3 regions of the Paradesulfitobacterium aromaticivorans genome follow, and region 1 is predicted to be linked to each of the others. Evidence: riboswitches for the same ligand, from Rfam matches in the RefSeq annotation. Region 1 holds a riboswitch; each other region holds the start of a gene.

Region 1 (9,947 bases):
AATGGCTGGAGTTGCGCCGGCAATGGAAACAGGCAGTTACGACAGGTACCCTGGCGAACGATCTGCCTCTCATGATCAAGGAATCGTGGATTCGCTGTCGGGAGCGGAATGTAAATCCTTTTCTGAAGACCAATCCTTACTTGGCTTCGGCCCAAGAGTTAAGGGAACGAAGAGAGAGACAAGAAGAATTACTGGCAATTACCAACCAAGTTATGGAGAAACTTGCCTATCTTGTTAAGGGTTCTGATTTTATGGTGGTTTTTGCCGACAAGGACGGTTACATTTTGGAAGCCCAAGGGGATGCTTCTGCTTTTGAATTTGGCAAACTTTCCAATTTTACGGTGGAAGCATGTTGGGCCGAAGAGTTGCTGGGGACAAACGGTGTGGGGACTCCGTTGGTGACAGGTCAGCCGGTTCAGATTATAGGTCCTCAGCACTGGAGCCTGTCCGCTCATAATGCAACTTGTTCCGGAGCTCCTATTCGCGATGATCTCGGGCGGGTTATCGGCTGTTTAAATATGACCGGCGATTACCGGAAAGCTCATCCGCATACCTTGGGGATGGTGGTTGCGGCGGCCAATGCGATTGAAAATCAGTTCCGTTTGCAGCAAGAAAGCAATTTTAAAGAAGCGATCATGGAGTCGTTGTCAGAAGGTGTGGTGGTTCTTAATGAGGCTGAAAAGGTAACACACATGAATCAGGCAGCTGCCAAGCTTTTGGGGTTGGACGGAGTAGATTGGAATTTAATCACTTTGGAAAAATTAAAAAAAATGATTCCTGGGTTCGAGAGAATCATGTACTTAATCCAAAGATATGAACCCGTTAATGATGAATTGATCCAATTCAAGGTTAACCAAACCTGGGTTAAATGTACTTTAACGATACGGACTTTACGGGCTTTAAAAGGCGGACAAAGAGGGATCGTACTCGCTTTTTCGGAAACCGGACGGGTCAACAGGCTGGTTAAACAGATTGGCGGCGCTAAGGCGCAATTAACTTTTAAGGATATAGTGGGTTCTCATCCGAGTATCACGAAAGTGATTAACACAGCCAGAAAAGTTGCGCTTTCCTCTAGCCATATTTTGTTAACAGGGGAGAGTGGCACCGGAAAAGAGGTGTTCGCCCAAGCCATTCATAACGAAAGTTACCGGGCGCGCTTTCCTTTTGTTGCTCTTAACTGCGCGGCCATTCCCCGCGAATTGATAGGCAGTGAATTGTTTGGCTATGTTGAAGGTGCCTTTACGGGAGCACGCAGGGGCGGAAACCCGGGAAAATTTGAATTGGCTGACGGAGGTACTCTTTTTCTCGATGAAATCGGAGAAATGCCTTTAGAATTGCAGGCTCATTTACTGCGTGTTATCGAGGAAAAGAAGATTACCAGACTGGGTGGTCAAGAGGTTATTCCTGTGGATGTGCGCATTATAACCGCTACTAATCGAAACTTAAAGGATGAAGCAGAAAAAGGGAATTTCCGGGTAGATTTGTTCTATCGCTTAAATGTTATTAATTTGAGTTTGCCGCCTCTGCGGGAACGGAAAAGCGATATCGCTATTTTAGCGCTATATTTTGCCGGGAGGCTGGGAAAATCTCTGGGAAAGGCCGAGGTTAGCATTGATCAGCCGGCTTTGGAAGCGTTGAAAAGCTATGCATGGCCGGGGAATGTGCGCGAGTTGCAAAATACGATTGAACGCGCTTTAAACCTGCTGACGGGGACAATTATTAAACTGGAACATCTGCCGGCCGGTATGGCCGGGACGGGCAGGAATGAACCGCCTGTTGCAGGGACATCCATCAAAGAGGCGGAAATAAATGCGATTATCCATACTTTGCAGAAGCACGGCGGCAACCGAAAACGAGCTGCCATGGAATTGGGAATTGCCCGGAGTACCCTCTACCGGAAGTTGGAGGAGTTCCGTTTGCTGTGATAATCAGATCAGATCATCGTCCACAACGCTAAATAAATCTTTAAGCGAAATAACTAAGTCAGGGAAAATCCCTACAGGGAGTTCATCCTCAACCCCAAAAATCTCGGGTTGTGCATAATTTCCATTATCTTGCAAGCGATAGACAACAATTGTTTTTCCTTCGGCGTGAACAATCCAGTATTCTTTTACCCGAGCTTCTTCATAGCGTTTGAACTTAGTCTTAATGTCCTTGTGGAAAGTTGAGGGTGAGGAAATCTCAACGACAAGGTCGGGGCTCCCGAGACAGCCGCGCCGGTCAATTTTGCTTTTGTCACAGATGACAGTGAGATCCGGCTGGACCACGGTGGTGGCTTTTTTGTCACTTTCTGCTGCTCGCGGCAGGCGGACATCAAAGGGCGCAGCAAAAACCTCACAAGGTTTATTTTTGAGATATTGGTTGAATGAAACAAATAGTTCACCAGATACCCTTTGATGGTTGCTCATTGGGGCGGGCGTCATATCAAAAGCGACACCGTCAATGATTTCCCAACGTTCATCTTCCGGCCATTGTAAGTAATCTTCGTAAGTATAGATCCGGCCAGATTGTGCAAAAGGTTTTCCCAAATGAATCACCCCCTGGAGACTATACAAATCCATTATTTGTTATTATGATAGCATGAAGGGATGTATATTTCAAGATACGGACACGGACTGCTAAGGCTGAACCTGTTTCTTTACCTTACCGTGCGGCCACCCGTTGGGTGCGGGCAGCAGGACGGCTTTTCATCATTAGCCCCACCAAGGCAGCGATTACAGGAAGGATGAATAAGACAGTAATGGCGGTCGTGAGGCCGTAGATATCTCCGATCCGGCCGATCAGGATTACAAAGAGGGAGCCGATACCCCCTGCTAAGCCCATGGTGAGACCGGCAGCCAGGGATTTGTTGTTAGGAATGGCTTCCTGGGCAGCGACAACAGTCACAGAAAAGCTCGACATGAGGGAAGCGCCGCCAAGAGCCAGGAAGATGGTGCTCCAGATGCCTTGGGTGTAGAGAAAAGCAAAGAAGAATGGAGTTGCTAGCAGAAGGGAGCCAACAATGAGCGGTTTGCGCCCGTACATATCCGAGATAAAGCCGCCGAGAACGCCGCCGATAGCGCCGACAAAGAGCATGATAAAGAGGAGTTGACTACCGGCAATCGAAGAGATGTTTTCCGATTTAAAGTAGAGCGGAAGAATAGCGAGCATTCCGGTATAAGCAAGAGCGCGGAGGGCGATCACCCCCGTGATTGCGACCAGTTCCCTGGCGGCGGAACGCAGGGAGCGCAAGGCATTGCCAAAGTTAGGGGCGTTCGCATTCCCCAGGACATCGTTGTGGGGGGCATACAAGAGCAGGAGAATAGCGACTAAGATTCCGGGAATAACCGTATAAATACTCGCCTGCAGACCAAATTTCTCAAAGAGGGGGGTGAGCAAAAGAGGGCTTAAGGCGAAGCCGACGTTGCCAAAGGCGATGAAACCTGAAAGTAAAACCGCTTTACGGTTGCCACTAACCACGGTGACCATCGTTGAGGCCTGAGGGTGAAAAGCGGCAGTGCCCAATCCTGCCAGAGTAGCCAGGATAACCAAAACAGAGTAGCTTTGCACAAGTCCGGTCAGGCTGAGCATGACAGCCATCCAGAGAGTACCGACGTGGACGAGCCAGCGTTTACCCTGCCTGTCTAAGTAATACCCGAAAAAGGGCTGGATAAAAGAAGAGCTGATGGTGAAAGCTGAAACAAGGAGGGCCGCCCGGGTTGCGGAAAGCCCTGTGGCCACCAAGAGGAAGGCAGGCCAGTAGTTGCTGTAAAGGTCATTCAAGAGGTGGGCAATGGAGAGCACCCCGATGGTTGAAAATTGAATTTTATTATTAGATTGGAGCATTTTAAGGACTTCCTTTCGTATTAATCGTATCAAATAGTGCGTCCAGTCGGTAGGGATTACTCACTCGCATGGGTATGCCAGGCTATTTCAAAGGGATTCCTGAAATCTCTTAAGAAAGAATTCAAGGTTGGCCTGCCTTTTCGTAATATCTTCGGCACAATCTGCAAGTGCGGCAATGCCCTCAGCCGTGAGGTAATACCATTTGCGCGGCTGGCCTGAGCCCTCGGTATCCCAACGTGTCTGCGCCCAGCCCTTTTCTTCAATTTCCTGCAGACTGCGGTAGACCCCGGAGCTATCGCCGAGAAAGTAAGGAAGTTCGGTTTGCATCTTCCCCAGGAGTTGGTGGCCGTAAGCAGGAGCTTCAGCTAAAAACAGGAGCAGAAAGGCTGCCGTGTGCCGAGCCTGTTTCTGGATCAAGCTAGACCCTCCCTTTAAATGTAAGTAAGGTAACCTGGCACCATGCTGCAATAAACAGTATGATGTTAAATACAGTAGTACGGGAGAGTATAAACGTCAAGGGCATTTTGCGGCTGTTTGAATCGATAGCGGAGATTGTAGGTTGGTAAGAAAGGATTTTGCTTTGTTTAGGCTTTTTTGCGCACACTTAGGTTTCGAAAGAGGTGAACGGGCATGAGCTTAGTGTATTCAGCGTTTGTGCCGCACCCGCCGATTCTGTTACCGGAGATCGGGCGCGGTCAGGAACAAATCTGTGCCAGGACATTGGCCGCTTACCGTGATCTTGCTCAAATTATCTTAACGAGCGGGGCCGAATGCGTGGTCATTGTTTCCCCCCATGCTCAACTGCTGGAGCAGGGTTTTACCTTTCTGAACCCTGATTCTCTGGTGGGGGATTTTCTGCCGTTCGGGATTCCGGCACTGGAATTATCTTTCCCGAACGAACCCGAGTTAATTAAGAAAATTGCTGTCTTGCCCGGTGTGCGTCCAAGTGTCGGCAGACTTGATCACGGTGCTTTGGTGCCGCTGTATTTTCTCCACGAAGCCGGCTGGAGGGGACCGGTGGTGGTGCTGGGGATGCCCCTTGAGCAGGCAGAGGATTTTGGCATCAAAGTGGGGAATATCTTGCGCGCCTATCCGAAAGCCTGTGCTTTAGTGGCAAGCGGAGATCTCTCTCACCGTCTGCGGGAGGATGGACCTTACGGGTTTGATCCGGCCGGGCCGGAATTTGACCGGGCCATCGTCACGGCTTTGCGCCGGGATGCCGCCCAAGTGAAGGCTATCTCTCCCGAATTAGCGGAAAGAGCGGGAGAATGCGGTTTTCGCAGTTTACGCTTTGCCCTGGCAGCCCAGGAGGGAGCAGTGAAAGTTCTTTCCTATGAGGGACCGTTCGGGGTCGGGTATTTGGTGGCTGAACTTTACCGCTCGTCGATGCTGGCCAAGTGGGCGAGGAGCTGCCTTATCCATTATCTTGAAGGAAGAAATGTAAAAGACCTTGAACTACCGCCGGAAACGGAGTTTAAGGTGCGCCGCGGCTGTTTTGTTACCCTTAAGAAAAATGGGGAACTGCGGGGGTGTATCGGTACAACTCAGGGTTGGCAGGACAACCTGGCCTTAGAAATTAAACATAACGCATGTGCAGCGGGGACGGAAGATCCGCGTTTTTGGCCGGTGGAAAAAGGGGAGTTGCAGGAGATCACGTTTTCCGTAGATGTACTCGGGGAACTGGAAAGGGTGAGAGAGACAGAAGAGCTCGATCCTTGGCGTTATGGTGTGGTAGTCAAGGCGCGCGGGCGCAGCGGCCTGCTCCTGCCGCATCTGGAAGGGGTTAACACAGTCGAGGAGCAGATAGGAATAGCCAAACAAAAGGCTGGGTTAGCCCCGGGCGAGCCGGTAGAGATGTGGCGCTTTGAGGTGGAAAGGCATTACGAGTGAGGAGTCAGGAGTCAGAACTTAAAAGTGATGTTTGCAAAGTGATAAGTGATAAGTGAGAGAATAGGGAGCTAAAAGCGATGGTGATGGAGAAAACGGCGACATGTCTTTTGTGCCCCCAGCACTGCCAACTCAAGCCTGGCCAAAGCGGGCGCTGCCATACCCGGGGAAACCGGGAAGGGGAAATTGTTTCACATACATACGGGGAAGTAGCCGCTTGGCATCTGGATCCAATTGAGAAAAAACCGCTCTATCATTTTTTTCCTGGGAGCATGATCTTTTCCGTGGGGGGTTATGGCTGTAATTTGAGCTGTAGTTTTTGCCAAAATTATGAGATTTCACAGACACGCGAAGTTGGGAGGAAAGTTACCCCTACAGAACTTGCACACATGGCTAAGGATTCTTTGGGTTTATGTTTTACTTATTCCGAGCCTTCGGTATGGTTTGAGATGATCCGGGATACCGCGCCACTTGTGAAAAAATGTGGTGGAAAAGTGGTCTTAGTCAGCAATGGGATGATCGAAGGACGCTTCCTGGAAGAACTTATTCCTTGGGTGGACGCGGTAAACATTGACATTAAAGCTTTTAATGAAGAGTTTTACGTGAAATATTGCGGGGGTAAGCTTTCTTGGGTTTTAAGCACGGTGGAGAGGCTTGTCGGGAGAGTGCACGTTGAAGTCACTACTCTCGTAATCCCAGGAGGTAATGATGAGCCGGAGGAGATCCGGGAGCTTGCCCGATGGCTAAGGGATCTCGGATCCCCGGTACCTTGGCATTTGAGCCGCTATTTTCCCGCATATCGCTTGAGTGTTCCCCCTACGGAAGTTAAAAGTTTGGAAAGACTATGGCAAATCGGGCGTGAATACCTTCCATATGTATATTTGGGCAATGTCACAGGGGGAAGCACCACTTTTTGTCCGCAGTGCGGTCGAGGAGTTATCGTGCGCGCATATAACGTAGAAAACTTTCTTCACGATGGCAAGTGTCCGGAATGCGGACAGGTTATATTTGGAGTGGGGCTTTAATAATAGCGCAGGAGTATATACCCCGTCGAGATTATGATCGAAAGAATCATTAACGGAAAACCATTCTTCAAATACTGCATATAAGAAATGCGGTAACCGTTTTTCTCCGCAATTCCGGCTACGATAACGTTAGCTGAAGCACCGACTATAGTGCCATTTCCGCCCAGGCAAGCTCCCAAGGCGAGGGCCCACCACAGGGGTTCTACCGCTTCCGGACTGAGACCGCCCATGGCTGCAACTTTCTGAATTAACGGAATCATCGTTGCCACAAACGGAATGTTGTCCACAAAGGAGGAGAAAATCGCCGACAGCCAGAGTATCAACAAGGCCATGGTCATAAGATCCCCGCCTGTCAGATCAAGGCTTATCTGGGCCAAACGGTCCAGAATTCCAACTTCAACCAAACCGCCTACGAGTACGAACAGCCCGGCAAAGAAGAAGATTGTGGGCCATTCGATCGCTAAGAACACCTCTTCAGGTTCTTCATGGGCCAGAATCATCAGGAGCATAGCTCCACTTAAAGCAATTGCTGCTGTTTCAACATGGATGATGGAGTGCAGGGCAAAACCCAGAATAGTTAGGGCTAAGACGAAAAGGCTCTTTTTCAGGAGTTTCCAATCCTTAATTTCTTCCCATTCGTTTTGCTGCATTAAATTCGCTTTGGCTTCTTCGGTAGTGTGTAACTGTTTACGGTAAATTAGATAAAACAGATAAAGTGTAACGAAAAGTATGATGATGGCAGGGGGTGCTAAGTTAATAATAAAATCTCCAAAAGATAGGCCTGCTGGGCCAGCAATCATGATATTCGGAGGATCTCCAATTAAGGTCGCCGTACCGCCGATATTGCTCGCCATAATTTGAGTAAGCAGTAAGGGGATTGGGTTAAGTTTAAGGGTATCGGCAATCGCTAAGGTTACAGGAACAACCAGCAGCACCGTCGTAACATTGTCCAAAAAGGCTGATAAAACTGCGGTCAGCAGGGAAAGGGCAAGCATGAGCTTCACTGGGTCCGCTTTAACCTTCTTCGCTACCCAGATAGCCAGAAATCCGAAAACGCCCGAGCGTTTGGTGAGATCCACGATAATCATCATACCTGTAAGCAGGCCCAAGGTGTTCCAATCAATGTGGTGAATCGCTGTTTCCTGTGAAAGCACTCCAAAAAGAACCAGCACAGAAGCTCCCGCTGCGGCCGCAACGGCCCGCGGGATTTTTTCGGTTACGATCAAAGCATAAGTTGCCAAGAACACGATTCCGGTTAAGATTGTTATCACTTTTTATGCACCTCCTGGTCGATTTAAGAAAAATTAGACCATCTTTCCTAGTGTGAGTTGAAAGGGAGATAATTATTAAAAGGGCGTCATTTTCATTAGGACAACAAAAAAGAGAGCAGCTCAAAACGAACTACTCTCCCCTGAGAAGTTCCAAGTCCTTGTAGTCTGGCAATCATAGCTTAAATCATATTAAGCTTTAGACCCATGACTTTAGCGTCCTCCACTTTCGCGAAGTTTGCCCCAACACAATGAAAACATTATTAAGTTGGCACCTACAAAAGGCATTTTATACTGACTGTTCAGTTTAGTCAAGTCAAGTGTCTGCATATTATTGCTATGTACAAATTGTTGTTAAGATATTTTGATTGTCTTGCATTAGCTTAGATAGTAAGCTTTTTTGCATAAAAATATTTATTTTACATGATACTAAACAGGAAGAATTCGCGCGAGGAGGTTTTAATCTTGTTCAAGCATATTAAGGATATGGAATATACGGTACATGTCGACAAGCCGGATCCCAGGTTTGCGGTCTTGCTTTTGGAGCAGTTCGGCGGCGGTAATGGGGAATTAAAAGCAGCGATGCAATATTTTTCCCAGAGCCTTGGCTGTAATGACCCGAAAATCCGGGACTTGCTCCAGGACATTGCGGCGGAGGAGTTAAGTCACCTCGAGATGGTCGGGGAATCCCTGGCAATGTTGATCGGGCCGGTGGATACACCCCCACAGGATTTCCCTGCCAGCCATTCAGCCCTCTTGGGCGGGGGACCTTTATTAATCAATTCAGGAGGAGCGCCCTGGACCGCTAATTACATTAATTCCAACGGTGATATTTACACCGATCTGTCTTCCAATGCCGGGGCTGAGTTAAGAGCCAAGTTAATTTACGAGCGTCTACTGCAGCAGACAGATGACGCCGGTGTTAAGGATATGATCCGTTTCCTTCTTAGCCGCGAGGAATCACATAATTTCTCCTTCATGCAGGCCATTGAAACCCTCAAAGGCATAGGGGTAAATAAGGATTTCAGGGATTCGGACTTCTCCAAGAAATACATGAATATGTCCACCGGTCAGGGGGATAGCCGCGGACCATGGAATCTGGGAAATGAAATTTCGTATGAAACGGATCCTAATCAGAAGTATGGTGGTCCGGCCCAATACGGTAAAGACCCGAATCCTATCGGTAACAGGGAAGTTGCTCCTGGTTATAATGACAAAACCCGCAACAATCCTAATTATAATCAGCCTCCACAACAAACCCACTAAGAAAGGGGAGTTAAAAAATGGCTTGGAGAGAATCAAGTTGGGCTCAAGTTCTCTGGACGGTTATCCGGGTCTATGTCGGCTGGGAATGGTTAACCGCCGGCTTTGGCAAAGTGTTTGGTCCTGGTTCGGCTGCTTGGGTGGGACCAAAAGCAGGAGGGGCAGTAGCCGGTTTCCTCAAAGGAGCCTTAGCTAAGACCGGCGGCCAGCACCCGGATGTGCAGCCGTGGTATGGCTGGTTTATCCAGAACGTAGCGATGCCAAATGCAACCCTATTTGGGTATATGGTAGCATGGGGTGAACTACTGGTCGGGGCTGCGCTTATTTTGGGTTTCCTTACTACGATTGCGCTCTTAGCGGGGATTATTATGAATATGAGTTACCTTTTGTCGGGAGCTATCAGCACCAACCCCATCCTGCTCTTCTGGCAGGCAGTTTTATTATGGGCAGGGGCCGCGGCTTATTTCTGGGGAGTTGACCGCGTGTTCTTGCCGCGTTGGAAGCGATGGCGACTTGGTCGTGGCGAAGGGTAAGCTGGCTGGATAAGAGTAGCTAGATGCAGTAGCTTGATTAGAGCAGCTAGATGTGAGTAGCTTGATTTAGATAGTAATTGATTTAACGCATAAGTATTGGGGCTGTCCAAAAGTAATAACTCTTTTGGATAGCCCCGTGTATTTGT
Region 2 (9,947 bases), on a different contig from region 1:
GTCATTCGTGATTATTCTCTTCGGAAGCTGATTAAGCCCGAATCTCTCTTGAATCTTATCCCTGCCTTTATACTATCTAAAGTTATTGTCCACCATAAGAAGATTCACTCGTGCTTGCGAAAACGCGCCATCCGCCGCACGACCGTAGACTGGTTTACCCCCAAGGCCTCTGCCGCTTTGTAAGTGCTGCCGTACTTTTTCAGGGCTTTCCTCAATCAGTTGCCTCTCCACTTCCATGACAGCCTCTTTCAGCGGCATCAAGGAGTGAAACAGATACTCCCCCAGGCCATTTTTCTCTTTTTCATTATCCATTTTGCCCGTATTACTTACCGCTAACAACCTTTTCAAATACTGGTTATGAGCAAATAAGCGCCGGTAAAAACCAAAACAGCATATGTGAGTGCTGTGAATAACCGTTGGTTTAATTTTTGAAACAGAAGCTGTCCCAAAAATGTCCCCACAGCCAGAACGGGCAGGGATGATAAACTTGCCAACCAAACTGTCTTATTAGTCCCGTAAAGTACGAGTTGCAGGACGAAACTCACGGAATAAACGACAATGGCGAAGGCCAGAATTGTACTCCGCACTCTCTCCTTGGGCATTCCTATGCCGGAAAAATATATAAGCAGAGGAGGACCCGGCATACCAAGACTTGCGCTTAAGAACCCGGAAATTCCTCCTGTTAGCAGGTCTTTCCTTTTACTTTGCCGTATTTTCAGTCTCAGCATCAACAAGAAGGTTAGCAAAAGAATGAGCGTGCTGACCAGAATCTTCAAAAACCGAACATCGAGCATAAGAAAAAAGACCATGCCTATAGGTATCCCGGCGACACTTCCTTTAATAAGTTGCAGTAGAAGAGCCTTATCTGCATCGTGACGAATTTTGAAAACCATGACCAAGGAGATGACAACTGCAAGAATGACATTGATTTGAATGGCATCATGACCCTCATACAACAGGAGTAGAAACGGTGTCGCCATGATGGAAAAGCCAAATCCTGTGCCAACCTGAAGTGTAGTCGCCACCAAAACAATCACAACTAGTAGGAAATAATCCATTTTCTGCTTAGAACCTCCTTGTTCACGCAAATCTGGTGCCTTATTACTTATAGAACTTTTGCACTTGACTCCTAGGCGAGTTTCCAGAAAAAGCAGGAGCTGTCCCAAGCAGATTTTGCAGTTGAGACAACCCCTAGGTCTATGGTAATATCTTCAGCCTAAAACTTAAAGGCACCAACAGTCTCTTTCAACTCCTGAGCTAAGTGTGACAAGGACTCGGCATTCTGGGCCACTCTCTCCATGGCACTGTCCTGTTCCTGAACCGCAGATGCCGTCTCTTCAATCCCGGCTGAAGTCTCCTCCGCTATGGAAGCAACTCCCTGAATCGCACTGCTGATAGCCTTGCTACTCGCAGCAATCTCTTGCAGGTTGTCTGACAGGCTTTGAATCCGGCCCACCATTTGAGCCACCTCAGAATTGATGTCTTGTAAAGCCTGTCCGGTAATCTGGATTTGGTTCATACCCTCTTCAACTTGGGAATAACCCTTCTCCAATGATTCACTCACATTTTTACTTTCGTACTGTACCCCTTCCACAATACCAGTTATTTCTGTGGCAGAATTCCTGGTCTGCTCAGCTAATTTTCTCACTTCCTCGGCAACCACCGCAAATCCTCGGCCTGCTTCTCCCGCCCTGGCCGCCTCAATTGCCGCATTCAAAGCCAGAAGGTTGGTCTGATCGGCAATATCATTAATAACTTGCACAAGTTTAGATATTTTCTGGGCCTTTTGGTCTAGCCCCTGCACTTTTCCAACCGAATCTCTCATAATCTCGTTGATCACTTCCATTTGGGACACGGAGTTTTCCATTTGCACATTGCCATTATTAGCTGTCTCTAACACCAGATTCGAGGAGTTTTTCAGCTCTTCTCCATTCTGGCTCGCTAGGACGAAAAGATGATTGAGGTTTTCCGTTGAATTGGCGATTTCAGCCGACGTTCCGGCCTGTTCCTCAGCTCCTGCCGCCATCTCTTGTACTGTTGCCGCAATTTGCTCCGTACCTTGCTTCACACCATTGGCGATCTCGGCTAACTGTTGACTCTGACCATTAACACTCTCGGAAGCGCCAAATATCCGCCTAGTCATGGTGACAACCGACTCTTGCATGGCGGCCATAGCCTTTGCCAGCGTACCAACCTCGTCTTTTCTCCGTCTGATCTTCTCCGGAACCTGCACTGTAAAATCTCCCTGGGCCAATCTATCCAAATGCCCAGCCACCTCAGTTATGGGCCTGGCCAACGACGCGGCAAACCATAAAGACAAAATAAGGCTCAGCACCAAAATAACCCCCAGGCTGAGAACGGTCGTTCTAAGTACAGAGTCGGCATCTTTGAGCATCTCCGCCGTAGGAATTGTAACTCCCAGGCTCCAGTTAGGCGAACCAGGAATAGGAGTAAAAATCATATACATTTCCATGCCGTCGGGAGTAGTAATTCTCCCCATACCTTGCTGACCTGCAGTCATTTGCTTCCCTAGTTCATCCACACCCTTAAATCCGGCCTCGGATGCTTTTAAAAGATTAAGCTTCATGTTAATTTTTTCATCGGGGTGGGCAATGACCAGCCCTGTGCCGTCCACAATCCACCCGAAGCCGGTTTGCCCGATCTTAATCTGGTTGGCAATCTGGGTAACAGTTCCCAAGTCAATCACTCCGGCAAAAACCCCGGTCAACTCCCCGCTTTTATCTTTGATGGCATGGGGAATCACTACTACAGGTTTACCGGTAACTGCAGACGGCATCGGATTGCTGATAAACACGTCCTTGCCTTGATCTCTGATGGCTGTGTAGTCATATCTGTTCCGAATATTCCCTGTCTTCCCCTTTGTGGTATAGAAATCACCGTCTAAGTCAGCGTACCAACCAAATTCAAACTCTTTGTCGAGCTTCCCGTTGAGGGAGTCAGCATAAGCTTTAGCCTTCGCCCAGTCCCCTATTTCCAGGTTCTCTGCCGAGGACAGGACGGCCACTTCACCCTCTTTGGCCGCCAGCCATCGTCCGACTTCTGCCCCTCGGGCTTTAACAATTTCCTGGGTCGTTGTTTCTGTTGCTGTAACCATCGTCGATTTGGTCTGAAAATAAATAATGACTCCCAGGGATAAAAGAGCGATGGTTACAATTACAACGGACAACAGCATGATTTTGATCCGGATGGATTTCATTAGTCTGATCCCCTCCTAAAATAATCTCTCAACCTATTATGTCAAATCGCCCGGAAGCACGAATTCGCCATACCTCGACAACGGGCATGGCGAATTGATCACACTGTCGGCAGCCTGGCGATCATCACTTGGCGGTGGAAGACCCATAGCTTTGCGTCCTCTGCTTTCGCAGAGTTTGCCTTTTATCCCAGCTATTTGCAGTTACTTCGGCCTCATTCCTTACCATCTTGCCAAATGGCTTGTAATAACATCTTAATACTATATCAAAGTTCAACATTCTCCAAACCAAATTAAGGTAATTTTCGACATATTTTTTTGAGCCTTAAGCATAGCATTTGTAGTTCAAATATTTCTTTTTTTGCTTTATTCTTCTTTAACCAAGTAGAGGCGATTGTCCTCAACACGATAATAAAGGGGAGCAATGAGAGTTTTTTGGTATCTCATCCTAAGCCGTTTCGCTTCGCTTAGAACAAAATCCAATTCGTTGCCGATTTCAAACATAGGCGCGAAATGCATAAAATGTTGTTCAGCCCACTCCCTGTTCCAACCCGCTTGGTCCACCAGCCCTTGAATATACCTTTCTTTTTTCTCGAACAAGTTGACCATCCCACAGTTGTTGTGCGCTATTAAAGCAATAGCCTTAACCCCGCCGATGGCAATGGCATAGGAAACCTTAAATTCACTGTAGCGTAAATTTCCTCCCCCTGAGCGGAGGATATAGGCAAAATTATCCGGAATGTGCAGGTGTTTGCGGTTGTCCATGCACATGCCGATCAAAAGCTCGGCTTTGGCATAGCTTTCAAAAGGCTGCTTCAGATTATGGTACTCTAATAGGCGACCGATAGGAGTATCTTGGTACTCGGGAAAAATATCCTCTCGGGATGAAACAGGGCTGAGACGGTTCATGTCTTTTAACTCCCCCCTAAAATCACACTCAAACCAGTACCCAAATTGCGTCCTTGGCTTTTTCTGTTATTTACCGAAATTAGTTTGTCACTTCTATTCCGGCGGTTTGTGCTAAAGCCAGTCCGGCGGCAACTTCCACGGTTTTAAGTATGCCGGAAAGCCCGGGACAGCTAGGATGTGGGCTGTACTTAGCAAAAGCCTGGTAGACTTGCCCCAGATGCAAAGGTTGAAAGAGTTCCTTAAACGCATCCACTTCCTGCAGTTCTGCGGCGATTTTTTGATAGTTTGGACAGTCACTGCTTATTTTCAGTTTTACGTTTTGTCCATCCTGACAGTCTGCTTCTACCTCAATTTTGTGGCCGCAAATCCCGCCGTTAATCATTCCCCTGGCCATAAAAAACATCCTCCTCAGCTTCAGATTCTAATGTCCGGTACAATTTCCGGGCTGGCTTTGGCATCAGCTCCGTTCCCACCTTTTAGCTAAATCCTTTCTCAATTAGTAGTTAAGGATATTCAGCCAAATTTTCAGAGACGAAAAAGCAATGATTCCTGTCATAATCCAGTGCAGCACCCGGAGCGGAGCCCGGTGCGAGATTCTGGATCCCAGCTGGGCCGCTGGCACCGACCCCAAAACGAGAGCAGCCCCTAAGGCCCAATACATCTGCCCGCTTAAAATCTTTCCCAGCATGCTGGAAAAAGAAGTGAGTAAAACAATACCTAAAGTAGAACCGATGGTAATCCGAAGTGGAATATTTAGGATATAAACGCTAACCGGCACAAAAATAAAAGCTCCCGGTGCCCCGATCATCCCCCCAATGAAGCCTATTATCGCAGCCAAAAAAGCGGCCAAGAAGCGGTTAAACTGAATTTGATCAGCACTTTCTGACCCTGAGGGACTCTCTACTTTCTTTTTATCTTTTTTGGGTAAGAACATTAGTAAAGTAGCAAGCGTAGATATTCCGGCAAAAATGGTTAACAAGAAACGGGCATTGACATACTGGGAAAAGAACGCTCCCACGAAACCGGCCAGAGCGGCAGGGATCCCCATGACAAGCAAGACAGGTATACTAAAAGCTCCCCTTTTACGATGAGCCATAGCACCGGAAGCAGCACTGGCGAAGACTTGTAAAGTACTTATTGCTGCCACGGTTTTCATATCCAGGGTGGGTAGGTGCAATAACGGCGGGACGTAGAGAAGTAAAGGTACCATCAGAATTGCACCGCCTAACCCCAGCAAGCCGGAGAAAAAGCCCCCGGTCATACCTAACACCAGAAGTACCAACAAGAAGTAAGTTGTCACCCTAATTACCCCCAATTGTCTCTTAAAATTTATTTGCTCTCCATGAATTACGGGAACGGCCTCTGCCTTAGCGACAGAAGCTCGTTCCCATGTGATCCATACATTTACTGTAATTTAAGCGAATTATAGTTTTAATTTTGAAGTCTTACGTGCTCGTACCGGCAATGCTAACCTTACCTTCTACACCCTCCCCATTTTCCACTAAGCTTACAAAGTTAATTAAGACTACCCAAGCGGACAATAGTACTAAAAAGAGAAACATACCCAGCAAGCCCTTGGCAAAGAGCCATTGGAAATTTAACCCGATCATTAGAAGAATAACGACTGCTACGACCGCCGACATAAACCCTGCCTTGCGCTTGCCGTCGGAAACATCGGTGCTGAACTTGATTTGCCCGACTCGGCCCAACAAACTTATTACAACAAGACCCAGAATATTAAAGATCATACCTACCCAAACCGGATGCACATTGAGATAGAACTTATCCGCCGACCAGTTGCCCAGTGCGTTCCATACCAATCCGCCGCCAAAGCCAAGGATCATGGCTGAAACCACCCCGAACCGGGTAGCCACCGGCCACAGCAGCGCTGCCAGCACCGGGGCAAAGGTGGCACCATTACGGGCAGTCCAGGCAAAGACGTTCCACCAGGCCGCATTTTCCGAGCGGAGGAAACCGTAAACCACCATAAGTCCTGTTAGGATAACCAGAGAAATTTTTGTCCACTTCACCTGAGTCTCAGGGCTAATTTGCGGGAACAAAGCCTTGCCCACGTCCCTGCCCAAACTGGTTGCGCCTGAGAACTGGCAAGGAGCGCCCCAGCCAAGAGCAGCGGCCCAGATGCCCAAAGTAAAGATGCCAACCAGGGGTGGGGGCAAAGTTTGCATCAGGTAAGTCGGAACTGCCATCAGACCGCGGCTGATGCCGGGCGTTACGGCAGCGGTAGCTAAGCCAACCAACACTGCCATGACAATAAAGATTACATTAAATCCAGCAGCAATATACAGACCTTTACGACCCTCCTCGGGAGTCTTACAAGACAAAGCCATTTGGAAGGCAGCTTGTGCTACCAGGACATTAACCCAAAAAGTGCCGAACCATGCCATAATCACTTGCAAACCCACATTACCGGGGTCAAACATGGCCGGTTTGGTTGCGGCCAAACGGACAATCCCATCTAGTCCAGGATTAATGAAAATGGCAATCGCCGCCACGATGAACATGGCAAAGAAAGCAACCAAATTAGCGGTTTGGGTAAAGGCAATAGACCACATTCCTCCTGCTTGCAAGTAAACCAAAAGGAGTAACGCTGTCATAATAACCGAGGTCATCAGGGAAAGCCCTGTCAGAACATGGAGAGCTGAAGCAAAGGCCAGCGCTGTGGCCACCGACCACATCGGGAAAGTCACCGCTGTAATGAAACCGGCAATTCCCAAAGCAGCGCGGCCGAATTTATCTCCAATTAAGCCGGAGATTGTAACTAGCAGTTTCTCGCGAAAAGAACCGATAAGAACCAAAGCAATAATTAAAATATGAGAAAGTTCAGCGACCCCGTACCAGGCAGCAGAGATCCCCTTGATATAGGTGAGTTCCAAAATGGAAATATAAGTTGAGCCTGCAAATAAACCGGTGATCATAAACGACACTGTCCAGCGGTTAAACTGCCGCCCACCAACAAAATACCCGTCACTTTGTTTGGCTCTCTTTTTGGCAACAACCCCGGCACCAATTAAAATCATGGTGTAAAGGAAGGCTATGCCTAACATCCAATAACCATAGGCATTCATTCAAATTAATCCTCCTTTTTCATTCCTGACTTTCCGGATTAAAGAACATTGCCTCCGTGAATTCTTCCGTAAAATCCATCCGGTCAGAGAGTTCTATATATTTGATTTTTCCGACTATTTCCCGCGCCAAATGCTCCGTGTCAAAACGCAACAGATTAAGTTGGGCTCCTACATGAGCGGAATTCCCGGCATACTGAACTTTTTCCACAGGCACAACAGGGGGAATCAATCCTACCACCCGGGCATTAACCTTATTAAGAACATTGCCAAAGGAGCCTGCCAGATAAATCCTTTGAATATCTTCCATCCCGATACCCATTTCCTTGGTCAGAATCCGGATTCCTGCTAAAATTGCGGCCTTCGCTAGCTGTACCTGCCGAATATCTCCCTGAGTAAGACTTACTTTCGGCTCACCTCCCTCTTCAGCCACGACAAAATGATTCCCATCTGCTTCTTCCCGTAACCGGCTGGCCAAAGCGGACCCCGCAACCTCTTCAGCTTCTTCCCGGATTAACAACCGGCCTGTGCTGTCAATAAGTCCTACCTTTAATAACTCGGCCATAACGTCTATGAGTCCGGAACCGCACAGGCCTGTGGCAACAGTATGCCCGATGACACTGTAATGAATTTCTCCTTCATCGAGCCAGACCCGGTCGATGGCTCCAGTGCCCGCCCGCATGCCGTAGCTGATGTTTGCTCCTTCAAAAGCCGGCCCTGCCGCAGCGGAGCAAGCATATAATGAACCTTGGGCCGCTAACACTATTTCCGCGTTCGTGCCAACGTCAATCAGGAGACTGGGACCCTCCTCCCGGTACAAACAGGTAGCTAAGACCCCAGCCACGATATCCGCGCCCACGTAACCGGCGACGTGGGGAAGCAGAGTTACTTTACCATTAGGATTAATCCTTACGCCTACATCGGCGACAGGAAAAGTCAGCCCGGCGTAAAGAACTCCCACAAACGGTGGCACAGCAATGTGTCTAGGGCTAAGCCCAAGGAACAGGTGCTGCATGGTGGTATTCCCCACCACACTCAGTACATAAATCTTTTCCCGGTCAATATCAGCTTGCACACTGACTTCTTCGATTAAAGAATTGATCTGTTCCACTATAAGGGATTGCAGGTTCTCTAAATTGGCGTCCACGAGTGAAAAGTCAATGCGTGCCAAAACATCCGCTCCGTATGCCCTCTGAGGGTTAAATGCCGTGGCTATCGCCAGCTGACGCCCTGTCCGTAAATCGTGGAGACTGCACACCACGGTCGTGGTGCCGATATCAACCGCACACCCAAAAGCGTACTCTGTCGTATCCCCTGGTTCCAAAGCCATGAGTTCGCCTTGGAAGGTTACGGCAGTAAGATCAGGAGTTTGACGTAGCAGTCCGGGCAGCTGTTTCAGCAAGGACAAATCAACCTTTGTTTGGAAAACGGGCAGCCGATCTTGCACCCGTTCCCAGTCCGCACGTTGGTCAACAAGGGAAGGCTTATCTATTGATAAATGTTCTTTAATCAGCGTCGGTTCTGTTTTCCAGTCAATTTTGGTCCCCGCAAGCATGCCTTTAATGAGGCGGCCCCCAGCCTGATCCGGCACTTCCACCACCATATCCTGATTGATTATGGTCCGGCAGGCTAACCTCCACCCTTCGGCCAGGAGTTCAGGCTTGATTTTTTCTTTTTCAGCCGCCGTTGGCTCTGCGTTCAGACCGTAACAGCGTACCAAGCACTTGCCACACGTCCCGTGTCCCCCACAAGGAGCTTCCATGGTAATCCCTACTGATTCTCCTGCCTGCATGACCGTCGTGCCTGCAAGCACCGTCACTTCCTTATTTTGTGGAATAAATTTTACTGTATACTCCTTCATCTTCTAATCCTCCACCCCTTGTTTCGGCTGCTTCAGGCAACTCTCGATCTCTTGCAGCAGAATTTCCAACGGTGAACATTTTTACTTCCAGCGGCGTACCCGGTTCAACCATGACATTATAAGCGGTTTCCCCGTGGAACAGGCTCTCCAGCCAATCCAAAGAACCCTTTACTTCCCCGTATTCCATGCTGAAAAACTCGCTGATCCGCCGGGTATAAGCTTGATCCTCAGCATGACTGGGCATTCCGGTATCAATCAAGGTGAATTTCCGGTAGTGTTTAATCATCTCTTTGACACACCAATAAGAGGTTTCCTCATCAAAGATATCGAGGCAGCGCCGGTATTCTTTCCAGCCGTCGCTGCCATAAGCAATCCAGCCGGCACTCAGATAATAACTCATCGTCCGGTCGACTGTCTGCCGACCCCCAGCACAACTGAGACCATGCAAAACCGGTATACAGTCCTCACTGTCCGGAATGGCCAATTTGCTCATACGGGAGCACACACCGGCAACACCATTGCCGCACAAGCCATAACCGAGATAAATGCAATCTACTCCGCCTTGCTCATCCAGAAAGTCGATTTGCTTTTGCAGCTCTATCTTTAACAAATCGGGGGTACGGTGGAGACCTTGCGCCAGGAAAATACATTTTTTCGGGGGAAGATGAAGACCGTTCAGAATCTCCTTCTCAAATACTTCACAGGCTATCACTCTATAATCTGCCATCTCACCGCCCCCTTCTCCTGGTCAATCAGTTATTCCCGTAGCAGGAGTGAAAGTTCGCGCTCGCTGTGGCTTCGAATCTAATCTTACGGCCTCATTTATCTGGTATGAAAATAATTATTCCATAACTCTTAGGCCTGCTCCGAATACTGACGG
Region 3 (9,947 bases), 1.7 Mb from region 1:
TTCAACCACGTCAGGGTGAAAGAACTTTTCCCGGTTGGCCATAATTAATTCAAGAGCCTGAAAGGGCAAACAGCGAGGCTGCCAACCCCACCCACTGGTTAACTTATCATAAAGGTCGGTTACCGCAACAATCCTAGCAAATTCATTGATTGCCTCCTTTTGCAGTTGCCTGGGATAGCCGGTACCGTCGTAACGTTCATGGTGTTGTAAAGCCACATGGGCAACAGACAAACTGAAGTTTTCCAACTTGCGCAAAACCTCGAATCCCAGAACGGTATGCTGTTGATACAGGTTTTCTTCTTCATCAGTCAAAGGCCTGTTCTGATTCAAGACATTTTCCGGCAGCAAAGTATTCCCAATATCATGGAACAGAGCCCCAACCCCTAGTTTGTAGAGTTTCTCCCGCTCATAACCCATGGCAATCCCGGTAATCAGAGAAAGAATAGCCACATTCACACTGTGCCCAAACGTGTAATCGTTCATCGCGCGGATATCCACCAAATTAACGATGACATCCTTGTTGCTCAGTAGTTCTTCGATAATATCGTCAACCACTGACTTTACCCTAGACAGCTCCAGCGCCGGGCTCAGCTTGAGATTATCCATAGTCTCCTTCGTTATTTTCAGGGCTTGCAACCGGGTCTTCTCCGAGACGACATCGTTGATCTCAAGATCGCCCACCTCTTTGTCATGAATATAAAGAGCGAGCACTCCCAGCTCTTGGAGCCTCTGAATATAGCGGGGAGTCAAAGTAATTCCGGCAGCCAGCAAGGTCTCGCCATTGGCTCCGTAAATCGCCCTGCTCACTTGCATACCGACCCGCACCTTGTCAATGGGCATAGCCCGCATACTCATCACCCTCCCCCTGGGGATTCCTGCCTGAAAGTCTCTCATCAAGCCGATGGGTTAAATTCCGGTCGTGAACCTGAGTTGCGGTCAAAGGTAATGCTATTTACGGTTAAAGTGCGATTTTTCCTTAAGTCAATAATGTTTTCTCCCCGTACGGGCCTTCCCTGCTGATCCGCAATGATGCGCACCACCGGACGGGTGGGTAAATCGGAGGCAAGCGCAATCACGACACCCGTTTCTCCGCTGTTCAAAGTCACGGTGGAATGTTCCGGGTAGAGGAGGACACAACTGCGCAAAGCCCGCACCACTCCCGGGGCATAGCTTGAACCGGATCCGTTCAAGATCATCTCCAAGGCATGGTAAGGAGCCAACCTGACTTTGTACGGACGGTCTTCCGTCAGGGCATCAAAAACATCCGCCACCGCAACGATTTGAGCATTCGGATGAATCTCCATCTCGCGCAAACCGTCCGGGTAGCCTTGTCCTCCCCACCGCTCATGGTGCTCCAGGATCACCCGCAAAACCTCGTCCGGCCAGCCCGCATCCCGCAAGACCTGTTCCCCGCGGACAGGATGGCTCTTGATCACTTGAAATTCCTCCGGCGACAAAGCGGACGGTTTGTGCAAAATCTCCCGGGGAACCAGTAATTTTCCCCAATCGTGCAACACAGCGCCACTTGCCAAATAGGACAGTTCCTCAGCCTCATACCCCATATGGATACCGATGATCGTCGCCAGCACAGCCACATTCACAGAATGAATATAGGTATACCGGTCATGGTTATCCAGCCAGGAGAAGCCGGGAAATCCGTGACACTTCTCCAATTCTTGCAGGGAACTTGCCAAAATCGGCAGCGCCTGTTTAAGATAATCAATCCGGATAAAATGAGAATTGTAGCGTATATGCTTAAGGGGGGCTTTCTGAAACTGATCGTCCTTGAAATCAACCGACTGTTCACGCCCCGCTAATTCGGTCCACTCATAGCTGACTACATAGATCTCTCTTTTACAGGCAAGCTCGAAAACTTGTGCGGTAACTGCTTCCCCTTTCTCCAAAAGTAAATAGCCCCCCTGATCAAACAAATCGAACGGTGAGGGCTTATCTGCTACAACAGTATCAACCTGAATCGGAACGATCTGCAGTTTCAAGGCACCATTCACCCCTTTTTTAAAACAAAAGCGCCATACCCAGGAGGTATGGCAACTCTAACCAACTACTCCCTGTTCGGTAACCCAGCCGTCATCACCTTGAAGTGGAAGACCTGTGGCTTTGCGCCCCCGGCTTTCGTCGGGTTTGCCTTTGTCGCAGTAGTTACTAGCTATTCTGAACGAATTTTCATTCTCTCTTAGTGCCACACTGATGTGGCATGGTGTCTAAATATATAGCTTTATGTAAGTGTAGGTAAATTTATATATAATCTTAGTCAAATTGTACCACCTAATCAACTTGATGGTTAGATTCTAACAGTGTATAATTTTGTTTATTTTATAGACTAATAGTTTATAAACACTTATTGCACCTCCAGCTACAATAGGAGATGGAGGTGACAGGGTTGCATGATATACGAAAACTCGTAGGGTATAACATAAGATATTTTCGTAAGTTAAAGGGGTTTACGCAGGAAAAGCTGGCCGAAATGATCGGTGTCAGCGGAGCGTACATAGGATATATCGAAAGGGGCAGCAAAGCACCTTCTTTGGAACTCCTGGCGAAAATCGCTGTGAGCCTCACCGTAGAGCCGGCAGCATTGCTAACTTCATACGACGCAAAAGAACGGGAACTTTATCAGTTGCTGGCTGTTTTGTCCGATAAGAAATCAAAACAAGTCAAATTTATCAGGGAAGTAGCTCAAGCCTACTTTCGATCTTTAGAAAGCTAAGAAAAGAGAGTAGGGGAAAAGCCTTCGGCATCACGCCGAAGGCTTTTCCCATTAATCTTACAGGCACTACCGGATAAAAAACTGAAGGGAAACCGGATGCTTTAGCACCTCAGTTTCCCATGAGCATGGCGAAGTCTCCGTTAAGCCGAGTTCTGTTCCTCTCATGTGAGAGGCGATGATCATCTATCTGGGGCCGCTGTTGCCAACGGCCTCATGCGACCTTACCCGGGAACGAAGCGGGCCGCTTCATAGCTCCCCTATTCGGTCTTGCTTCAGGTGGGGTTTACAGGGCCAGCCAGTCACCTGGCTGCCGGTGAGCTCTTACCTCGCCTTTCCAGCCTTACCCAGCACTCAGTCGCCTGAGTGCTGGGCGGTATATCTCTGTTGCACTTTCCTTGGAGTCACCCCCACTGGGCGTTACCCAGCACCTTGCCCTATGAAGCTCGGACTTTCCTCAGAGACGACCTTTCGGTCCTTGCCTCCGCGATCATCTCGTCAACTTCGCCACATAATAGTACTGCAAAAAATGAATTTGGTCAAATAAATTTTGCTGGTTGCAGATCCAGAGTTTGGGCTTACGCTCTGTTTGTATGATGGGCGCTATCTTCGAGTTCTTCCATTTCATCGTCAATATCCATAAGAGCTATTAGCCACTTAGTCCGATTTTCGTAATCGGAAGCGAGGTTAGCCAAAACTCTTTCTCGCTCGCGCCGCAACATTTCCGTACGACTCATGTTTTTACCCTCCTTTGTGATTCAGATTAAACTAGCAAAATAACTATCTTTATTAATAACTATCTTGTCTATATTTTTATTAATTTATAAATATTCTTCCTTTAGTACACATGATAGATTATCCGAGTAAAATTGTCAAGTATTGAACATGACAATGGTTCTATTGTTTTTCACTCGTTTGCACTATCCAAGGAGATTTATCCGCCGCACTGATAATAAACTCCACTCCTTGGAGGGCTTTGGCAGAACGTAAGTAGTGGGCCAAGTTATAAAGCATTGGTCTTTCACTAATAAAATGTCCAATATCTGCCACCGTCATACCTCCTTGGAGAGCATCTAGTGCGGCATGATGATCAATATCCCCTGCAATAAAAAGGTCAGCACCTTGAAAAAGCGCTTTCTGGACAAAACTGCCGCCACTGCCATTAACAATCGCCACTTTGCGCACAGGTTTGGCTAAGTCGCCGGCCAGGCGGATTCCACCCAGACAAAGTTTAGCAGTCTTACCACTATTAGCATCAGTAACCATGTCATCTGTAATATTCCGCTCATGTACAGGTCTTTGTTCGGACACGTAATCATTATTAACCCTGTACTGAATTTCGGCCCAAGGTTCGTCTCTTAGAAGTGCGGTCAGACGCTGCCAGACACTACCCAAGCTTTCAGCCTGCGGCAAATAGCCAATGATGCCGTACCCCCTAGCTTGGCCGCGGTTCTGAAGAGGGCTTAGATCAAGTGTTTCATATCTGGTCACAGCCAGGTAATCCATCTCTCTTAATCCCAGGCTCTGGCCCAAAAGCCAACTGGACGAGAAACGGGACTGATCTAAATTGGTGTGTGCGGCGTAATATGAAATACCGTGCTTAAGAAGCTTTAACGGCACTTCGGCTTGGGGATTATCTGCGCGCAGGTTTTTCAGGGGGCGAAACATGAGCGGATGATGAGCAACAATCATCTCTGCATCACGTTCACTTGCCTCAGCCACAACTTCCGGGGTTCCATCCACTGCAAGTAAGACCCTTGCCACACTGTCAGCCATATTTCCTACTAATAAGCCCACATTATCCCATTCTTCAGCCCAATACTTTGGGGCAACCTTTTCAATGGTCTGAGCGATTGAACCGACTGTCACTGCCATTATCTTGCCTCCCAACGTAAAACCTCAAGTACTTTTAGTTGCAGTGTCTTGTCCTGCACAAGCCTGCCTATTTTTTCAGACTTTCCCTTGCGTATCTCTTCCAACTGACGCGTTAGTTCTTGGTAGTTTTCCGCTAATAGTCTTGTAAGCAGGTTTCCGCGCCGGGAAAGAATAAGGGGACCGTACTCCCATACGAACGAGCGGGTAACTGCAGAGACTTTAACAGCATCTCCATCGGAATTAGAATTAGAATTGGAATTAGAAGCTGAAGCCAAGCTTTGTAATACTTTATCCTGCCACCACCGAACCTTTTCTTCCAGTTCCGCAGCCGTAAATCCTTCTTGGTGCGAGTATAAAATCACCGTGTACACACGGTCTGTTTCTTCTACTAAGACCTCATCCTTTAAGAGCCAACCCCTGCTGCTTAAATCTTCCCGCACTCTGCCCTCTGCACCCTGAGGCTGCAGAATGAGCGTACTCACCTCATGCAAGACCTCCGGCTTATTATTCAGTATTTCCAGGATTGTAACCCCGCCCATCCCGGCTAAGACCACGGTATCCACTTCCCCGGGCACAAGTGGTTCCAGTCCGTCCCCAAAGCGGACATCAATCCTGTCCGCGAAGCCGGCGCTGTTCACCGCCTTTAGTGCAGACTGATAAGGTCCTTTGTGAACATCAATGGCAACAGCACCGGTGATCTTCCCGTCTGCGACCAGAGCCAGCGGCAGGTAAGCATGGTCTGTCCCGATATCCCCCAGCCTTGCTCCCGGGGGCACAAAGTTTGTAATCGTTTGTAAACGCGGTCCTAACTCGGATACAGTATGCAAATTCTCACCTCATATCAAAGCACCGGCACGCAACTCGGCACTTCTACAGATAGACAGTTTCGTCAGAATCTAAATTATTCAATCCGCAGGCAAAGTAAAGAAAACTTGGCTTGCGCCCGTTACTGCCGGTGGCAGTAACGCACTTGTTAGCCTTGAAGGCGCAGGCAGAAGTCTTAGTTGCACTTATGCGTCCTCAGACTTATACTTTCTGAATAGCCAAAAAAAAACCGGAGCCTAAATGCCACAGTCCTCGTCTGAAGCTCGGTGCGGTGTTATATGACCGAATCAAAAACAGGCGCTAAATCGATTATAAGTTCAGGGAATAAAGAAACTATTATTTGATCTTCTTCGGAGTAAACTTCCGGCCTTCCATAGCGTTTATTATCTTGAAGAACAAAGACACAACAATATCGGGCTGTGAGATAATATTGGAGATTTCCTCATCACTTTCGTTATATTCAGGGATACAAAGGTCAAATGGAGCAGCGAAAACTCTACATGGTTTACCTTTAAGATAAGCGTTGAACTGTGATGTTAATTCAACAGATATTGCCTGATGCTGCCATGAAAGAGCAGCCTACATATATGGCACTCCATCAATTATCTCCCATCTTTCATCTTCCGGCCAAGTTATATAATCTGCATAGGTATATTTTCATCTTCTCGTGGAAACGGCATAAAATCACTCCTTTTGTAATATTATACCATGCCCTGAAGAGCTTTGAAAGAAATCCTAGTAGCTTAAAGACGCTTCCATATTACGTCCACATGTACGTAGCGCTTTCGCTGTGTTCTTTACTTCATGCAACCGAAACAAGCTGATTACTAAGTTGCGAAGGCTGGCCATCACCCTAGGCCCTTGGCCAACAACACCCTCTTTATGCAGGATGGCGGCCATTAAGTGCAGTTGTCTTCCACTAACGTCTTTCGCACCTTTTAAGGTTTTACCATCTATCGCAATAGCATCCGGGTCGGTTTGCTCCGCCAACCACTGATTCATGATTTCATCAAGCTTCTCGGCGTCGATGCTTTGTAAATGGCGACGCAACGTAGGTTCGCTGGGATGGATATAGAGCTCAGCGGCTGGCCGAAAAGGTGATTGCCGAAGATGCCTGTTCCGCCTGTTACGGTGGGTTATTACACGCCCTGCAAAGGCTTGATGAACAGGGCCGCCTAAAGAGTTTAAGAGATAATTATTCTTAGAACGTACCGTTTCTGACCTCAGCGCACAGGAAAATTTAAACGTGAAATGGGTGTCGTCTACATAAAGGACGACGCCCATTTCACGTTCTCTTTTCAGCAAAGTATTATGCCCTGACACTTTTCTAGGGAAAATCCCCTGCTGTCATTCCCGGATGACCATGACCGGAATCTTGGAAAAGCTTACGACTTTTTGCGCTACACTGCCCATGAGCAGCTTTTTGAATCCCCCTAAGCCGCGGGTCCCGATGACTATTAGATCCACCTGGTTATCCTCGGCATATTGGAGTAACCGTTCTGTCGGATGGCCCTTCAGGATCACCGTAGTAATGTCACACCCGAGCGTTGACCCATAAGCCCGTACCTCCTGCAGCAAAGGCTGGTAGTACTTCTCTGCCTGCTCAAGTTCCTCCACTTCGCCTCCGCCTGGGCTGAAATCCGGTAAATGCACAACCGTCAACGTTGTGACCTTGGCATTGAGTTTCCGGCTTAAATCCACGGCAGCTTGCAAGGCTTTTCTGCTGCTTTTTGAACCGTCAAGACCAACAAGAATGCTGCGAATATCCATTAAGAAAAACCCCCTTTTATTTTCATAGGACTTTTTAGAAGGCGCTACGTCCAGGTTACTGCTCAGAACTGCACAATAAAGTAAGAAACGACGGACACTACGAGCGAAGCGGCAAACATAGCCGTTAAGGGACGCAAGGCCCGCTTTCTCAGGTTAGCAAGATGTACATTCAATCCTAAACCGACCATGGCTGCAGCCAAGAGAAAGGAGGCCACGGTGGAAATGGTATTCAAAACGGCTTGCGGGATCGGCAAGTATGTTCCCATGAGGCTGGTCAGCATGAACCCGACAAGAAACCAAGGGAACGGTGTGCTTTGTTTGACTTCTGCATTTCCTTTCCGGCGCATCCAGGAAGCCAGAATAAAGCTCAAGGGAAGCATGAGGAAAACACGCCCCAACTTTGCAAGCAGCCCTTCTGCCAAAGCCTCCGTGCCGGCGGGTGCCGCCGCAGCGGCGACATGAGCAATCTCATGCAGACTGACACCGCTCCATACTCCGTATTCCAGAGGACTCAAGGGAAGGTAGCCGCGCAAGAAAGTGTAACTGAGAGTAAAAACGGTGCCCATGAGCGCAACGATACCCGCCCCGATGGCGGTCTCTTCATCATCCGCATTCAGAATCGGAGCAACCGCGGCAATAGCTGCCGCTCCGCAGACCCCTGTTCCGATCCCCAGAAGAAGGGACAGCTGTTTTTCGGCCCCTATCAACCTGGCAACCAGCATCGTTACTCCAATGCCCAAAACGATGGTCAGCGCATCATAGAGCAGTAGAGTCATCCCCTTATGCAAAACAACATCAATATTTAATTTAAAGCCGTAAAGGATGATGGCAAAACGCAGTATTTTGTGCCCCGAAAAGCGGATTCCTTCCCTCAAGGACTCGGGATATCCCTTGATATTTCGGTAAACGACAGCAAGCAGGATCGAAGTTAACATCGCTCCGACACGATTTAGCCCAGGAAGATAAGCCAAAGCAGTCCCTGCTGCGGCAATGGTCAGGGTAAACAGAAGGCCTAACGTAAGCGGACCCCAGTTTGTATGTTCCGCAGCAGGTGCTGAATAAGACACTTCTTTTCTCAGTGAACTCTTTTTTTCTTGTTGTAACACTCAACGTCCTCCTTCATTGTCTGATACTCCCTGCAGGCTTGACATGAATAACTATAATTGGCCCAGGACTGAGCAGTCAATATCGATATCCTATACGGACAATTAGGAAGACTTATGATATAGAAAACTTATGGGAAGAAAGCCTATCGTGCAAACCATTCATGCACCCGGAGCGAAGTAAGCCGCATGCGCGTTTCCACTTGGACCTTTTGTCGGTGGACTCTGGATGCTAGAGCATCCGGCGGCGGGCTTGCAGGCGCGCTTTGACGCTTGGGTAGCGGTCGATGTCTGTGTGGGGTAGAAATTTGCTGCTTTTGAATTTGTCCATAAAGGTCGGGTTGGTGTTAAGCTCGAAATATGTGATCCTGGCAGCAAGTGCTTCCGCTTCCCTGCGCTTGGAATGGGACAAAAGCACCTGACGGGCTCCTTCGCCGGAGCTGTTGCCCAGACGGACCATCGCCGAGCGCGGCAGATCGGGGTAGAGGCCGATCGTGATGGCTGATTCCAGGGGAAGGTATTGTCCGAAGGCTCCCGCAGCGTAAAAGCGCCGGATATCCTGCCAGTTGCAGCCGACGCTCTCCAGGAGAACCTCAATTGCGGCATTGACCGCGCCTTTCGTAGCCATCAGGTTATCGATATCCGCTTGTGTGACAACGATATCCTGCCCTGAGGCAGATTCGGCGGCAGGCACGACCACAAAATGCCTTTGCCCGGCGCTAAACCGCGCTGCCCTGTCAATGAGCCCGTTGAGAAAGAGCTCGGCCAAGACGTCCACCAGACCTGAACCGCAGACTCCACAGGCCGGGGCATGCCCAATCGTCGAATAGAGCACTCCGGTGACGGGGTCCAGGCTCACCCGATCGACCGCTCCCGGTTCTGCCCGCATGCCATAGGTCGTGACACCGCCTTCCAGAGCGGGCCCTGCCGCCCCGGCACAGGCGACCAGCCACTCCCGATTTCCCATGACGATCTCTCCGTTTGTTCCGATGTCCACAAACAGAGAGATCTCCTCCCGGCGGTGCATCTCGCTGACAAGGACTCCGGCAATGATGTCACCGCCGATGAAGCTGCCGACGCTAGGCAGGCAGTAGACAGGTGCCAGAGGGTTGATACGGAGCCCGATGTCCTGGGCCGTGAGGATGCCAGGGTTGTTGACGACCGGGATATACGGGGAACGGCTGATAGACGCGGGGTCAAGGCCAAGAAGAAGATGCACCATGGTTGTATTGGCTCCGATGCTTGCCGCGCTGATCCGGGTAGGAGCGAGAGGTGGAGTGCAGAGGCGTCCGATCAAACGATTTAGCGTGTCGCGAATCGCCTTTTGTAGCTCAGCAAGGCCGCCTGGGTTGGCAGCGTGCCTGATCCTGCTGAGAATATCTTCTCCGAGCGGAACTTGTCCGTTAAAATCAGCTGCACGCCGGAGAACTGCCCCACAACTCATGTCAATGAGGTAAACAACGACCGTGGTCGTACCGATGTCGATAGCCAGCCCATAGTGTTCTTGGGTGGTGTCCCCCGGTTCCAGGTCTATAAGCTGCCAACCGCTGCCCGTCATGGAAACGGTGGCTGTAACACACCCGCAGACAGAGCAAACCTGATGGATTTGGGACATCAGGGCAAGGGGCACCGTAACCGGACCGACTTGG

What was found. A riboswitch is a leader RNA that binds a small molecule or an ion and turns the genes downstream of it on or off. The one in region 1 is predicted to bind cyclic di-GMP.
Region 2: it holds a riboswitch for cyclic di-GMP, as region 1 does, so the genes downstream of both, ACYQ2N_RS03465 (methyl-accepting chemotaxis protein) here and ACYQ2N_RS05790 (ArsB/NhaD family transporter) in region 1, are expected to answer to the same signal.
Region 3: it holds a riboswitch for cyclic di-GMP, as region 1 does, so the genes downstream of both, ACYQ2N_RS14455 (HD-GYP domain-containing protein) here and ACYQ2N_RS05790 (ArsB/NhaD family transporter) in region 1, are expected to answer to the same signal.

What each region holds. Positions count from the first base shown of each region.
Region 1 covers NZ_BAAHYT010000010.1:96,495-106,441, reverse strand. Annotated here, with positions in the region: gene ACYQ2N_RS05820 (sigma-54-dependent Fis family transcriptional regulator) at 1-1,925, shown strand, start outside; gene ACYQ2N_RS05815 (Uma2 family endonuclease) at 1,929-2,528, opposite strand; gene ACYQ2N_RS05810 (MFS transporter) at 2,644-3,825, opposite strand; gene ACYQ2N_RS05805 (PadR family transcriptional regulator) at 3,913-4,242, opposite strand; gene amrA (AmmeMemoRadiSam system protein A) at 4,456-5,715, shown strand; gene amrS (AmmeMemoRadiSam system radical SAM enzyme) at 5,799-6,737, shown strand; gene ACYQ2N_RS05790 (ArsB/NhaD family transporter) at 6,734-8,008, opposite strand; cyclic di-GMP riboswitch class I at 8,165-8,258, opposite strand; gene ACYQ2N_RS05785 (manganese catalase family protein) at 8,471-9,271, shown strand; gene ACYQ2N_RS05780 (DoxX family protein) at 9,289-9,801, shown strand.
Region 2 covers NZ_BAAHYT010000008.1:238,861-248,807, forward strand. Annotated here, with positions in the region: gene ACYQ2N_RS03455 (hypothetical protein) at 105-215, opposite strand; gene ACYQ2N_RS03460 (sulfite exporter TauE/SafE family protein) at 345-1,058, opposite strand; gene ACYQ2N_RS03465 (methyl-accepting chemotaxis protein) at 1,217-3,217, opposite strand; cyclic di-GMP riboswitch class I at 3,323-3,407, opposite strand; gene ACYQ2N_RS03470 (carbonic anhydrase) at 3,581-4,123, opposite strand; gene ACYQ2N_RS03475 (DUF6951 family protein) at 4,203-4,517, opposite strand; gene ACYQ2N_RS03480 (sulfite exporter TauE/SafE family protein) at 4,620-5,423, opposite strand; partial or broken gene ACYQ2N_RS03485 (sodium:solute symporter family protein) at 5,968-7,209, opposite strand; gene ACYQ2N_RS03490 (ASKHA domain-containing protein) at 7,229-9,067, opposite strand; gene ACYQ2N_RS03495 (DUF1638 domain-containing protein) at 9,030-9,794, opposite strand; gene ACYQ2N_RS03500 (dihydropteroate synthase) at 9,923-9,947, opposite strand, start outside.
Region 3 covers NZ_BAAHYT010000010.1:1,778,196-1,788,142, reverse strand. Annotated here, with positions in the region: gene ACYQ2N_RS14460 (HD-GYP domain-containing protein) at 1-855, opposite strand, end outside; gene ACYQ2N_RS14455 (HD-GYP domain-containing protein) at 894-1,997, opposite strand; cyclic di-GMP riboswitch class I at 2,073-2,157, opposite strand; gene ACYQ2N_RS14450 (helix-turn-helix domain-containing protein) at 2,402-2,728, shown strand; RNA gene rnpB (RNase P RNA component class A) at 2,855-3,231, opposite strand; gene ACYQ2N_RS14440 (hypothetical protein) at 3,304-3,462, opposite strand; gene ACYQ2N_RS14435 (Nif3-like dinuclear metal center hexameric protein) at 3,623-4,600, opposite strand; gene ACYQ2N_RS14430 (tRNA (adenine(22)-N(1))-methyltransferase) at 4,600-5,427, opposite strand; partial or broken gene ACYQ2N_RS14425 (Uma2 family endonuclease) at 5,700-6,105, opposite strand; gene ACYQ2N_RS14420 (hypothetical protein) at 6,161-6,730, opposite strand; gene ACYQ2N_RS14415 (universal stress protein) at 6,773-7,195, opposite strand; gene ACYQ2N_RS14410 (YeiH family protein) at 7,258-8,262, opposite strand; gene ACYQ2N_RS14405 (ASKHA domain-containing protein) at 8,531-9,947, opposite strand, start outside.